One region of the Bradyrhizobium sp. 22 genome, then DNA from elsewhere that is predicted to be linked to it. Evidence: predicted binding sites of a transcription regulator. Region 1 holds the regulator's gene; the other holds the start of a gene.

What was found. The regulator HrcA, encoded in region 1, represses chaperone genes, less so after heat shock. The targets are predictions, from matches to a motif close to GTTAGCACTCNCNNNNNGNGAGTGCTAAC.
Region 2: K410_RS0124355 (co-chaperone GroES) is a predicted target of HrcA. The motif match lies at 3,743-3,771, and genes of this name have one in related genera.

Annotation. Positions count from the first base shown of each region.
Region 1 is NZ_KI519399.1:440,169-447,255, forward strand. Features, by position in the region: gene rsmI (16S rRNA (cytidine(1402)-2'-O)-methyltransferase) at 1-414, opposite strand, end outside; gene K410_RS0103415 (penicillin-binding protein activator) at 753-1,985, shown strand; gene hemW (radical SAM family heme chaperone HemW) at 2,103-3,287, opposite strand; gene rdgB (RdgB/HAM1 family non-canonical purine NTP pyrophosphatase) at 3,304-3,939, opposite strand; gene rph (ribonuclease PH) at 3,951-4,664, opposite strand; gene hrcA (heat-inducible transcriptional repressor HrcA) at 4,832-5,920, shown strand; gene grpE (nucleotide exchange factor GrpE) at 6,030-6,647, shown strand; gene pncA (bifunctional nicotinamidase/pyrazinamidase) at 6,758-7,087, opposite strand, start outside.
Region 2 is NZ_KI519399.1:4,751,342-4,758,428, forward strand. Features, by position in the region: gene K410_RS37200 (proteasome-type protease) at 1-82, shown strand, start outside; gene K410_RS0124335 (SDR family oxidoreductase) at 79-837, shown strand; gene K410_RS0124340 (NupC/NupG family nucleoside CNT transporter) at 1,119-2,369, shown strand; gene K410_RS0124345 (cupin domain-containing protein) at 2,482-2,994, opposite strand; gene K410_RS37205 (usg protein) at 3,147-3,434, opposite strand; gene K410_RS0124355 (co-chaperone GroES) at 3,814-4,128, shown strand; gene groL (chaperonin GroEL) at 4,174-5,814, shown strand; gene K410_RS39780 (hypothetical protein) at 5,899-6,039, opposite strand; gene K410_RS0124370 (helix-turn-helix domain-containing protein) at 6,164-7,087, shown strand, end outside.

The DNA of each region.
Region 1 (7,087 bases):
GGAGTGGCCGGCGGCGGCGACCTCGCGCACCAGCTTGAAGCCGGGATCGGAGATCAGCGGCGTGCCGGCATCCGAGACCAGCGCGACCGAGCCGCCGGCCGCGAGCGCCTCCAGGATTTTCGGACGGGCGGTTTCCGCATTGTGCTCGTGATATTGCTTGAGCTGCGCCGCGATGGCGTAGCGCTCGGTCAGGCGCCGGGTGATTCTTGTGTCCTCGCAGGCGATGACATCGACGCCGGCGAGGGTCTGCAGCGCCCGCAGCGTGATGTCGCCGAGATTGCCGATCGGGGTTGCGACCAGATGCAGGCCCGGTGCCGCCTTCGGCGCCGTGAGCCGATGGGCATCGATGGAGAAACCGCGCGAGGCGGCCTCTTGAGCTTCAGACGTATTTATCGTGGCCGGCTTTGCGCGCATAATGAAGTCAACTTAGGCACGATCGCTAAGGCTGGGAACCGGCTCCCCGAAAAAGATCGTGCCGAGATGAGGGGCTGGGAACGGACGGGAATGTGATCGGTCGGGATCACGTCGGGAGGGGGTGAGGGGCCTCGCGCCATATTCGCGACGGAAACTCCGCCTTGATGCTGGGTGAGCGATGGCGAACAGCTGCCGGGACAGGGAGGCGGCCGCGTTAAGCGGTTATTATCCTTTTGTTTTGGTTAACTATTTGCCGACAATATGCCTGAATCCGCGGCCTGCGCCGTGGAAGGAAGATCATGACCGGCCGGCGATGGCGGGTCAGAAGAGAAGCTGCCATGGTGGGCCCGCGTTTTCCTAAGTCTCCCATTCCGGGGTCCCTGATGTCGGGGGCGACCCGCCGGAGCGCGCTCGGCCTGTTGCTCGGCGCGCCCCTGCTGTCGGCCTGTGCCGGCGTGCAGCAGAGCCTCAGCCAGTTCTCCAACCCGTTCTCGAGCTCGGCACCGCCGGCCCAGCCGGCCGGCCCGCCGCAGCAGGCGACGACCGCCGGCACCGGCGGCGTGAAGGTCGGTCTGATCCTGCCGCTGTCCGCGGCCGGCAATGCCGGCCTTGCCGCGCAATCCATGCGCAATGCCGCCGAGATGGCGCTGGCCGAGTTCCAGAACCCGAACATCCAGCTCCTGATCAAGGACGACAACGGCAGCCCGCAAGGCGCCCAGGCCGGCGCGCAGCAGGCGGTCGACGAAGGCGCCGAGATCATCCTCGGGCCGCTGTTCGCGCAATCGGTGCCGGCGGTGGCGCAGGTCGCGCGCACGCGCGGCATTTCCGTCATCGCCTTCTCGACCGATTCCAGCATCGCCGGCCGCGGCGTCTATCTGCTCTCCTTCCTGCCGGAATCCGACGTCAATCGCATCGTCGAATATTCTGCCAGCATCGGAAAGCGCTCGCTCGCCGTGCTCGTGCCCGACAATGCCTATGGCAATGTCGTCGAGGCCGCGGTGAAGGCGGCGGCGCCGCGCCGTGGCGGGCGCATCGTCGCGTTCGAGAAATACGGCGCCGATCGCGCCACGCCGGCGCGCACGGTGGCGCAGCAGCTCGGCAGTGCGGACGCGCTGTTCATCGCCGATGACGGCGATGCCGTGGTGACGGTGGCCGACGCGATGACGGCCGCGGGCGCGAATCTGCGCAACATCCAGCTGCTCGGCACCGGCTTGTGGGACAATCCGCGGGTCTATGCCAGCGCCGCGCTCCAGGGGGGCCTCTACGCTGCGCCGGACCCGGCCGGCTTCCGCGCTTTCTCCGGCCGCTACCGCACCAAATACGGCGCCGAGCCGATCCGCACCGCGACGCTCGCCTATGACGCCGTCGCGCTCGTCGCCGCGCTCGCGCGCACGCAAGGCACCACGCGCTTCTCGCCCGACGTGCTCACCAATCCCTCCGGCTTTGCCGGCATCGACGGCCTGTTCCGCTTCCGCGCCGACGGCACCAACGAACGCGGTCTTGCCGTGATGAAGGTGACGCAAGGCGGCGGCGTCGCCGTTGCAGGCTCGCCGAAGAGCTTCGGAGCGTAGCTCCGGACGACGGTGCCGTAGGGTGGGCAAAGCGAAGCGTGCCCACGCATTTTTTTGCGGTCGAGTGAGATGGTGGGCACGGCGCAAGTGCGCCTTTGCCCTCCCTACAAGATCCCGTTACGCCGCGAGATCCGCGACCACTGCATCCAGCACCGGAAATCCGCTGCTGGTCACGCGCAGGCGGCCCGTTGCATCCACCGTGATTGCGCCTTCCTCGCGCAGCAGCGCGATGCGCTTGGGATCGAGCGGACGGCCGGAGAGCGCCTTGTAACGCTCGGGGTCGATGCCTTCAGCGAGGCGCAATCCCATCAGCAGGAATTCGTCGGCGCGTTCCTCGCTGTTGAGCAGCTCGTCGGTGACAATGCCATGGCCATTGGTCTCGACCCGCATCAGCCAGGCTTCGGGACGCCTCTCGGTGGCGGTCGCGTGCCTGACATCGTCGATGTCGAGGCGGCCGTGCGCGCCGGGACCGATGCCGGCATATTCCTCGCCGCGCCAGTAGACCAGATTGTGCCGGCACTCGGCGCCGCGCCGCGCGTGATTGGAGATCTCGTAAGCGGGCAGCCCGAGCTTGTCGCAGGTCTCCTGCGTGACGTCGTAGAGCGCGCGCGCGACCGCCTCATCCGGCGTCTTCAACTTGCCGGCCTGGTGCAGGCCGAAGAACGGCGTGCCTTCCTCGATCGTCAGTTGATAAAGCGACAGATGCTCGGCCGCTTCATCGATGGCGAGGCGCAGCTCATCGGCCCACATCGCCGGCGTCTGGTCGGGGCGGGCATAGATCAGGTCGAACGAATAACGGTCGAACGAACGGCGCGCGATGGCGACGGCATCGAGCGCCTCGCGCGCGCTGTGCAGGCGTCCCAGCGCCTTCAGCGAGGCGTCATCAAGCGCCTGCACGCCGAGTGAGACGCGGTTGACGCCGGCGCTGCGATAGCCGGCAAAGCGCGTGGCCTCGACGCTGGTCGGGTTGGCTTCGAGCGTGACTTCGACGTCGCGTGCGACGGTCCAGTGCTTGCCGATCGCATCGAGCACCGCGCCGACGGTTGCGGGCTGCATCAGAGATGGCGTACCGCCGCCAAGGAAGATCGAGGTGACTTCGCGGCCGGGCGCGCGCGCCGCGTTCGTTTCGATCTCGCGCGCGAACGCAGAGGCAAAGCGCGCTTCGTCGATCGCGGCGTGGCGGACATGGCTGTTGAAGTCGCAATAGGGGCACTTCGACAGGCAGAACGGCCAGTGCACGTAGACGCCAAAAGCTTCGGATTGTCGTTTTGACGCGTTTTCCCGGCGCGAACCGGCATCCACTTCGCTCGAAAACGCTCTATCGCGGCTCAAGGCAGATCTCCGCCAGTTTCCGGAAGGCGCGGGCACGGTGCGACAGGCCGAGACCCAGCGGCGGCAGGCCGTGCTTCTCGATGCTCTCCATCTCGCCGAAGGTGCGGTCGTGACCATCGGGCAGGAACATCGGATCGTAGCCGAAGCCGGCGCTGCCGCGCGGCGGCCAGACCAGGGTGCCATCGACGCGCGCCTCGACCTCTTCGAGATGATGGTCGGGCCAGGCCACGCACAGCGCGGAGACGAAATGCGCTCTCCGGCGGTCCGGCGTGGTTGCGCCGCGCTCCTGCAACAGGCGCTCGATCTGCGCCATCGCCGCGTTGAAGTCCTTGGCCGGACCGGCCCAGCGCGCGCTGTAGATGCCGGGCGCGCCGTCGAGCGCGTCGACCACGATGCCGGAATCGTCGGCGAAGGCGGGCAGTTTGGTCGCCTGCGCCGCCGCGATCGCCTTGATCGCGGCGTTGCTGCGGAAATCGCTGCCGGTCTCCTCCGGCTCGGCGAGGCCGAGCTCGCCGGCCGACACCGCCTCGACGCCGTGGGGCGCGAGCAGCTCCCGCATCTCGGCCAGCTTGCCGGGATTGTGGGTAGCGACGACGAGCTTTCCGGTGATTCGGCGGTGCATGGGCCTATTGACTACGCCACAGCCAGTTTCTGCAAGTCCACCAGACGCGCAACGCCCTTGCGCGCCAACGCCATCAGCGCCAGGAACTCGGCTTCCGTGAACGGTTCGCGTTCCGCCGTGCCCTGCACCTCGATGATGCGGCCGTCGCCGGTCATGACGAAATTGGCGTCGGTCTGGGCTTCCGAATCCTCGGCATAATCGAGATCGAGCACCGGCGTGCCGTTGTAGATGCCGCAGGAGATCGCGGCGACGTTGTCGCGCATGACGTTGGCCTTGATCATGTTGCGCGCCTTCATCCAGTTGACGCAGTCGGCGAGCGCGACCCAGGCGCCGGTGATCGAGGCCGTGCGCGTGCCGCCGTCGGCCTGAAGCACGTCGCAATCGACCGTGATCTGGCGCTCGCCGAGGGCCTCGAGGTCGACGATGGTGCGAAGCGAGCGGCCGATCAGGCGCTGGATCTCGACGGTGCGGCCGCTCTGCTTGCCGGCGGCGGCCTCGCGGCGGGTGCGTTCCGAGGTGGCGCGTGGCAGCATGCCGTATTCGGCGGTGACCCAGCCGCGGCCCTGGCCCTTCAGCCACGGCGGCAGGCGGTCTTCCAGCGTGGCGGTGACCAGCACATGGGTGTCGCCGAACTTCACCAGGCAGGAGCCTTCCGCATATTTGACCACGCCGCGCTCCAGCGTCACGGGGCGCAATTCGTCGGGCGCACGGCGGCTTGGCCGCATGGGAAATCCTCCAAAACTCACGGGAAAGGCTGTTGGCGGTGCTTGTAGGTGGGGCGAAGGTGGGCGGCAAGGGCTTATTCGGCCCCTGATTCCGGGCCGGTAAACGCCACGCTTGTCAGAAGCGCCCGGGATGGACAAATTATGAGGATCTGAGAGGAGTTACCGCTGTGGCCCATCACGATCCGATCCATCTGATCGCGCCGCGCGCAGGCCTCGCCCAGCTCAACGAGCGTTCCCGCGATATCTTTCGTCAAATTGTCGAAAGTTACCTCGCGACCGGTGAGCCCGTGGGCTCGCGCAATATCTCGCGCCTGATCGCGATGCCGCTGTCGCCGGCCTCGGTCCGCAACGTCATGGCCGATCTGGAACAACTCGGCCTGATCTATGCGCCGCACACCTCCGCCGGCCGGCTGCCGACGGAACTCGGCCTGCGCTTCTTCGTCGATGCCTTGATGCAGGTCGGCGACCTCAACGAGGCCGAACGGCAGTCGATCCAGAGCCAGCTCACGTCCGTAGGCCAGGCGCACTCGGTCGAGGCGGCGCTGGACCAGGCGCTGACGCGGCTGTCCGGACTGACGCGGGCCGCGGCGGTGGTGCTGACGCCAAAGTCCAATGCGCGGCTCAAGCACATCGAGTTCGTCCGCCTGGAACCGGAGAAAGCCCTGGTCATCCTCGTCGGCGAGGACGGCCAGGTCGAGAACCGCGTGCTGACGCTGCCCCCTGGAGTTCCGTCCTCGGCGATCACCGAAGCCGGCAATTTCCTCAATGCGCGAATCCGCGGCCGCACCCTGGCCGAGGCGCGGCTTGAGCTCGAGACGGCGCTGGCCGAGGCCCGCGCCGAGCTCGACCAGCTCGCACAGAAGGTGATTTCCGCCGGAATCGCCAGCTGGTCCGGCGGCGAGAACGAGGACCGCCAGCTCATCGTGCGCGGCCATGCCAATCTGCTCGAAGATCTCCACGCGCTGGAGGATCTGGAGCGGGTGCGCCTGTTGTTCGACGATCTCGAGACCAAGCGCGGCGTGATCGATCTGCTCGGCCGGGCCGAGACGGCCGAGGGCGTGCGCATCTTCATCGGCAGCGAGAACAAGCTGTTCTCGCTGTCGGGGTCCTCCACCATCATTGCGCCCTATCGGGATGCCGCCGGCCACATCGTCGGCGTCCTCGGGGTGATCGGCCCGACGCGGCTGAATTATGCCCGCGTGATCCCGACGGTGGACTACGCCGCCCGCATCGTCAGCCGCCTTTTGGGGGGCTGACCGGCCTTTCCGCCGATCACGGGCGCTTGATTTTCGCGGCTCAAAGCACGATATGCGGGCCAACAATCCCAGACCACCTTGAGTCCAGACGAGTTCGAGAAGAGAGCCGATGACCGATCGAGACCGGCAACCCGAAGACGCGGCCGCGCCGACTGGCGAGCCCGTGGCGTCAAAGCCCTACATCATGCCCGACGATCCCGAGCCGGGCTCGGTCGAGACCCTGCAGAAGGAGGTCGCCGAGGCGCGCGATCGCATGCTGCGGACGCTGGCCGAGATGGAGAATCTGCGCAAGCGCACCACCAAGGAAGTCGCCGACGCCCGCCTCTACGGCATCACCGGCTTTGCCCGCGACGTGCTCGACATCGCCGACAATCTTCAACGCGCGCTCGACGCCGTTCCGGCCGAGGCGCGTGCCACCGCCGATCCCGGCCTGACCTCGCTGATCGAGGGCGTCGAGCTCACCGAGCGCGCACTGCATAGCGCGCTGGAAAAGCACGGCGTGAAGAAGCTCGATCCGCAGGGCCAGAAGTTCGACCCGAACTTCCACCAGGCGATGTACGAAGTGCCCGATGCGTCGGTGCCGTCGGGCACCGTGGTCCAGATCATGCAGGCCGGCTACACCATCGGCGAGCGCGTGCTGCGCCCGGCTCTGGTCGGCGTCGCCAAGGGCGGCGCGAAGCCAGCGGCTGCAGCGAACAACAACGAATCGAGCAGCGCGCCGAACTGAGTTCTGCCGTCATTCCGAGGCGATGCGAAGCATCGAACCCGGAATCTCGAGATTCCGGGTTCGGCTCTTCGAGCCGCCCCGGAATGACGAAGGAAGGATAGCGCGCTGCTTTACGCACTCACCGCGATATCGGCAGACTGGATCCGCTTCACGCGGGCCTTGGCCATATCGGCCCACGCCTTGGCGAGCGAGCCCTGGGTGTCGATGCCGCGGCAGGCGTCTTCCACCACATAGACCTCGAAGCCCGCCTTGCGCGCATCGAGCGCGGTCCAGGCGACGCAGAAATCCGTCGCGAGCCCTGCGACGAAGACGCGCTTGATCTTGCGTCCCTTCAAATATCCGGCAAGGCCCGTCGAGGTCTTGCCGTCGGCCTCGAGGAAGGCCGAATAGCTGTCGACGTTCTTGTGAAAACCCTTGCGGATGATGAGCTCGGCGTGAGG
Region 2 (7,087 bases), 4.3 Mb from region 1:
GCATCAGAACATTCCGCGGCCGCCCTACAAAACGAAAAAGAGCCAAAAACCTGACAACATGAGCAAAGGCAGGAAACGATGAGCGAAGCAAAAAAGATCGCATTGGTGACGGGCGCCGGCACCGGAGTCGGGCGCGCGGCCTCGCTGGCGCTGATGAATACCGGCTTCACCGTCGTGCTCGCGGGGCGCCGGCTCGACATGCTCGAGGAGACCGCAAAGCTCGGCCCGGCAGGAAAAAGCCTGTGCGTCACCGCCGACATGACCAAGCCGGATTCCATCGCCGCGCTGTTCGACAAGGTGAAGGCGACCTATGGCCGGCTCGACGTGCTCTTCAACAATGCCGGCATGGGCGCGCCCGCCGTGCCGTTCGAGGACCTCAGCCTCGAGCAATGGCAGGCGGTGGTGAACACCAACCTCACCGGGCCGTTCCTGTGCACCCAGCACGCCTTCCGCATCATGAAGGACCAGACCCCGCGCGGCGGCCGCATCATCAACAACGGCTCGATCTCGGCGCATGCGCCGCGGCCGTTCTCGGCCGCCTACACCTCGACCAAGCACGCCATCACCGGCCTGACCAAGGCCAGCAATCTCGACGGCCGCATGTACGACATCGCGGTCGGCCAGGTCGACATCGGCAATGCCGCGACCCCGATGACCGATCGCATGGTCAACGGTCCCGGCGTGCTGCAGCCGGACGGCACCACCAAGCACGAGCCGCGCATGGATGCCAAGGCGGTCGGCGACGCCGTCGCCTACATGGCCGGCCTGCCGCTCGATGCCAACGTGCTGACCATGACGGTGATGGCGACGAAGATGCCGTTCGTGGGGCGGGGCTGACCCAAAATTGCGAAAACAACCCCATGCACAGTAGGGATCTCATTGATTCCTTTGTGCTGGGTCTCGTGCCCCGGACGCAGCGCGGCATGCAATGACGCGCTGCTGAGCCGGGGCCCATGCCTCCGCGATCTCGCGCTTGGTCGTCTGGGTCCCGGCCCTGCGCCGCAACGCTGATGCGTTGCGGCTTGTCCGGGACACGAGAGCATCTCGGACTTCCGCGCCCAACGGCATTGCCTTTGCAAGGCCGGTGCGGCCATAATTGCCGAGGGTTCGGGGACATCATGCTGCGGCTGCAATCGGCACTCGGCATTTTCGCACTGCTGTTGATCGCCTTGGTGCTGAGCGAGAACCGTCGCGCGGTCTCGCTGCGGCAGGCGGCGATCGGCCTCGCCGCGACCTTCGTCACCGCCCTCGTGCTGCTGAAGCTGCCGATCGTCGCGCACGCCTTTGGCACCATCAACGACGCGGTCGGCGCGATCTCCGCGGCCTCGCGCGCCGGATCCGCCTTCGTGTTCGGCTATATCGGCGGCGGGCCCCTGCCCTTCGACGTCAAGGTGCCGGGCGCAGATTTCATCCTGGCGTTCCAGGCGCTGCCGATCGTGCTGGTCATGAGCGTGCTGACGACGCTGCTGTTCCACTGGCGCGTGCTGCCGCCGATCGTGCGCGGCATGGCCTGGCTGCTGGAGCGGACGCTCGGCGTCGGCGGCGCGGTGGGCCTGTCGACCGCCGCCAACGTCTTTCTCGGCATGGTCGAGGCCCCGCTGTTCGTGCGGCCGTATCTGGCACAGATGACGCGCAGCGAATTGTTCCTGGTGATGACCGGCGGCATGGCGGGCATCGCCGGCACCGTGCTGGTGCTCTATGCGACGCTGCTGGCGCCTCTCATCCCCGATGCCGCCGCGCATTTCGTCATCGCGTCCGTGCTGGGCGCGCCGGCCGCGATCCTCATCAGCCTGATCATGGTGCCTGAAATCTCGGACAAGCGCACCGGCGGCACGCTTGAAGATCCCGAAATGGAAATGTCGGGCACGATGGACGCGATCGTGAAAGGCACCACCGCCGGCCTCGAACTGCTGCTCAACATCGTCGCCATGCTGCTGGTGCTGGTGGCGCTGGTCTATCTCGTCAACGCCACGCTCGGCCTGCTGCCTCATGTCGGCGGTGCCGCGATCTCGCTGCAGCGTCTGCTTGGCCTCGTCATGGCGCCGGTGTGCTGGCTGATGGGATTGCCGTGGGATCAAGCGGTCACCGCCGGCAGCCTGATGGGCACCAAGACCGTGCTCAACGAATTGATCGCCTATGTCGACTTCTCGAAGCTGCCGCCCGGCGCGCTCGATCCGCGCTCGCGCCTGATCATGCTCTACGCGATGTGCGGCTTCGCCAATTTCGCCAGCCTCGGCATCATGGTCGGTGGCTTGGGAGTGATGGCGCCGGAGCGGCGCGAGGAGATCAACGCGCTCGGGCTGAAGTCGATCGTGTCGGGGACGCTGACCACGTGTCTGATGGGCGCGGTGGTGGGGGTGGTGGCGTGATCTTCACTCGTCATTCCGGGGTGCCGCGTAGCGGCGAGCCCGGAATCCACTTTACGGCACGCGGTGTCGTCCGATGGATTCCGGGGCGCGCCACGCGCGCCCCGGAATGACGTCAAGCCTTCAACTCTACCGTCTTGAATTCCGCCGGCAGGATCACCTCCAAGAGCTCGACGTCGTCGGAGTAATCCAGGATCATGTGCTTGATCTTCGGCGGCTGGGTCCAGGCGCTGCCTTCCTTCATCAGCGTCTCGCCCTGCCCGTCCATGTAGGTCTTCACCCAGCCCTTGAGCACGTAGACCATCTGGAATTCGACGTCGTGGAAGTGCAGCTTGGAGACCTCGGCGGGATTGCACGGGCCCTGCAGGCGGATCACATGCGCCTGCGCAAGACCGTGGGTCGCCTCGGCAATGCCGAGGTCGCGGTATTTCGCGTAGGCGCGCAGGCCGTCGGCCTTGAAGTCTTCCTCGCGGTGATGGCTGATGGCGATGCGTTGCCGCGGGCGCGCGGGCTTTTTCGGAGCCAGAGCCGCCGGCTGCTTGACCGGCACGCGCACAGCGGCCTTGGCGCTGCTTCGCTTCCGGGCAACGGCTTGCACCGCACCGCGCGATTTGGTCTTCGTGGCCATTGGGTGCCTCCCCTGTTGTTATTCCGGGAGGCTAGCACGGAAACGGGTCGCGTGGCGTGCGCAAAGCGAGGCGTACCCACCGTTGAGGATCGCGAGAGGTCGCGGGCACGGCGCGGACGCGCCTTTGCCCGCCCTATGGCACCGTCTGCATTTCAATGCAGCCGGAACACGCCGTCCACGGCGCGCAGCTCGGCCGGCTTGATCAGCTTGGAATGCGCCACGGTGACCGAATGGAGGGGGCCGTCGAGCTTCTCCTGCCAGAACGCCAGGAAATCCTTCAGCGCTGGGAATTTCGGAAACATGTCGTAGTTCTGCCAGACGTAGGTCTGAAGCAGCGAGGGATGATCCGGCATCCGATAGAGGATCTGTGCCGTCGTCAGCCCGTAACCCAGCATCTGTTTCCGGAAATCCTCGGAAACGGCCCCATTCCGCAGTCCCATGCCAAACCTCCTTTGCAGGAGCGCATTCAAGGGGCGGCTTGGTCGGTGTGCGCCTTACGAGCCACCCGGTACTGATGCGCTCACATGAGAGAAATGTGACGCAAACTGACAATTCATCTCAAGCCCAAAAGTTTAACAAGCTGTTGAAATTCAACGCGTTAGCAGCAGAGAAGACTCCGTGCTAATACGGGCGCGAGGCTCGGTTAACGATGGCGCGAGAAGCTGGCAATCCGCGCTTCCGAGTGCTGATTTTTTTGCTACAAACCCTTGCCCCCGCAAAATTCCTGTCCTATTTCAACTCCGCGCGTGCTAGCACTCGCGGGCACCGACTGCTAACAATCTCAAAACCTCAACCCGAGCAAATGCTTAGGAGGACTGCATGAAATTCCGTCCGCTTCACGACCGCGTCGTGGTCAAGCGCATCGACGCAGAAGAGAAGACCGCTGGCGGCATCATCATTCCCGACACTGCCAAGGAAAAGCCCTCCCAGGGCGAAATCGTCGCTGTTGGCCCGGGTGGCCGCGACGAGTCCGGCAAGCTGATCCCGATCGACCTGAAGGTCGGCGACCGCGTGCTGTTCGGCAAGTGGTCCGGCACCGAGGTCAAGATCGACGGCCAGGACCTGCTGATCATGAAGGAGAGCGACGTGATGGGCGTTCTCGAAGTCAGCGAGTCCAAGAAGAAGGCGGCTTAAGAGCCCCTCTCCTCCCTCCAGTCAAACATCCAAGGAAAAATCCAGATGGCAGCCAAAGAAGTCAAATTCTCGGTTGATGCGCGCGACAAGATGCTGCGCGGCGTCGACATCCTCGCCAACGCGGTGAAGGTCACGCTCGGCCCGAAGGGCCGCAACGTCGTGCTCGACAAGTCGTTCGGCGCTCCCCGCATCACCAAGGACGGCGTCACCGTCGCCAAGGAGATCGAGCTCGAGGACAAGTTCGAGAACATGGGCGCCCAGATGGTGCGCGAAGTCGCCTCCAAGTCCGCTGACGCGGCCGGCGACGGCACCACCACCGCCACCGTGCTGGCCCAGGCCATCGTGCGCGAAGGCGCCAAGTCGGTCGCCGCCGGCATGAACCCGATGGACCTCAAGCGCGGTATCGACCTCGCGGTCGAGGCCGTCGTTGCGGACCTGCAGAAGAACTCCAAGAAGGTCACCTCGAACGAGGAGATCGCCCAGGTCGGCACCATCTCGGCCAACGGCGACCAGGAGATCGGCAAGTTCCTCTCCGACGCCATGAAGAAGGTCGGCAACGAGGGTGTCATCACCGTCGAGGAAGCCAAGTCGCTCGAGACCGAGCTCGACGTCGTCGAGGGCATGCAGTTCGACCGCGGCTACATCTCGCCCTACTTCGTCACCAACGCCGACAAGATGCGCGTTGAAATGGACGACGCCTACATCCTCATCAACGAGAAGAAGCTCTCCTCGCTGAATGAGCTGCTGCCGCTGCTCGAGGCCGTGGTGCAGACCGGCAAGCCGCTGGTCATCGTCGCCGAGGACGTCGAAGGCGAAGCGCTCGCGACCCTGGTCGTGAACCGCCTGCGCGGCGGCCTCAAGGTCGCGGCCGTCAAGGCGCCGGGCTTCGGCGATCGCCGCAAGGCCATGCTGCAGGACATCGCGATCCTGACCGGCGGCCAGGCGATCTCGGAAGACCTCGGCATCAAGCTCGAGAACGTCACGCTCAACATGCTCGGTCGCGCCAAGAAGGTGATGATCGACAAGGAGAACACCACGATCGTCAACGGCGCCGGCAAGAAGGCCGACATCGAGGCGCGCGTGGCGCAGATCAAGGCGCAGATCGAGGAGACCACCTCGGACTACGATCGCGAGAAGCTCCAGGAGCGTCTGGCCAAGCTCGCCGGCGGCGTCGCGGTGATCCGCGTCGGCGGCGCGACCGAGGTCGAGGTGAAGGAGCGCAAGGATCGCGTTGATGACGCGATGCATGCGACCCGCGCGGCCGTGGAAGAAGGCATCGTTCCGGGCGGCGGCGTCGCCCTGCTCCGTGCCTCCGAGCAGCTCAAGGGCCTGCGCACCAAGAACGACGACCAGAAGACCGGCGTCGAGATCGTGCGCAAGGCGCTGTCGGCTCCCGCCCGCCAGATCGCGATCAACGCCGGTGAAGACGGCTCGGTCATCGTCGGCAAGATCCTGGAGAACAAGGCCTACAATTACGGCTTCGACTCCCAGACCGGCGAATATGCCGACCTCGTCAAGAAGGGCATCATCGACCCGACCAAGGTGGTCCGTACCGCGATCCAGAACGCAGCCTCGGTTGCAGCCCTGCTGATCACCACGGAAGCCATGGTCGCCGAGCTGCCCAAGAAGGCCGGCGCCGGCCCGGCCATGCCCCCCGGCGGCGGCATGGGCGGCATGGACTTCTGATCCAGCCGTTCAGGCACGGATACGAATGCGAAACCCCGGCAGCGATGCCGGGGTTTTCTTTGGGGGGCGTTACTAGCGTTGCCGTCAAGCCTCGCCAATCTCTGACAGCGCCATCAACGCCCCGGCAAAGGCTACGATTGCAGCTGCCAGCGCCATATTCGCCTGTATAAATGAGAAAAGCTGTAGACCGGCGGCTATTGCCGCCAAATGCTTGCTCTGTATCATGAAGCAATCCTGTGTTTGTGATTGCCGTCCGGACGACATTTTGTTGCGCCTAGATACGTTACAGGCGCCGCGACCGGAAAACGTGCGGCCCAGCTGCGCATAATATGCGGAGTAAATGCGGTATATGCCCCACCCCACTTTTGGCGCAGCTCTAGGAAAGCTCATCTACCAGAAGCGCAAGGCGCTCGGCCTTACGCAACTGCAGTTGGCCGAAGATGCATTTCAAACGCAAGCGAAGGTTAGGCGCGTCATCGAGCTCGAGAAAGGCACGGTCGCCAATCCCCATCCAAAAACGATCGATCCGATTATCGCAGTTCTACAGATCACCGAGGAGGAGCTTGAGGCGTGTGCCAAAGGCACCGACTTCCAGCCTGATCGCGAACTAGACCGCGCCTACCGGGAAGCTCGTAATCTAATCGAGGCAATATCGAGACAATTTGAGCATTCAAATCCACAAGCCAGCTTAGCAGAAGTGGACGACTTCCTGCGGCAAAAAGCGAGGGAGTGGGCGGAACTGCGAGCTCGCATACAAGCGATTGAGTCCACGGATAGCAAACTCGCAAATTTTACTACTGCCGCCTCTCACGCTCTTGCTGAAGGCAACTTTGAAGAAGTCGACGCTTTGCTCGCGCAAGCAGAAGATTTTCAACAACAGGAACGCACGCTCACCGAAGTGCGTAAGCAAGCTCAGATCAGAATCACACGCGGCGATACCAGCCTTTTGAAGGGTGACTTCGATGCGGCTAAGATTCATTATCGTCAGGCGGCGCAGTTCTTCGAGCCCTTCGATCAAAGCGAAATGGTCTACATTTTGGACGAGATCGCCGGGCACCTCTATGAAGTGGGACGGCGCTCCACTAATCCTCCGTTCTTAATTGCAGCCGATTTGCTTGAAGCAGCACTCAGAACTGAGCTAGTCCAGAATGATCCAGAAGAGCGAGCCAAGCTCTACTTTCGTCTTGGCCTTATCTATCGCAACGCTAGCATTACCGCCACATTGAGCGAACTTGCTGCTGAATTCATAGACAAAGCGATTGACTGCAATCGA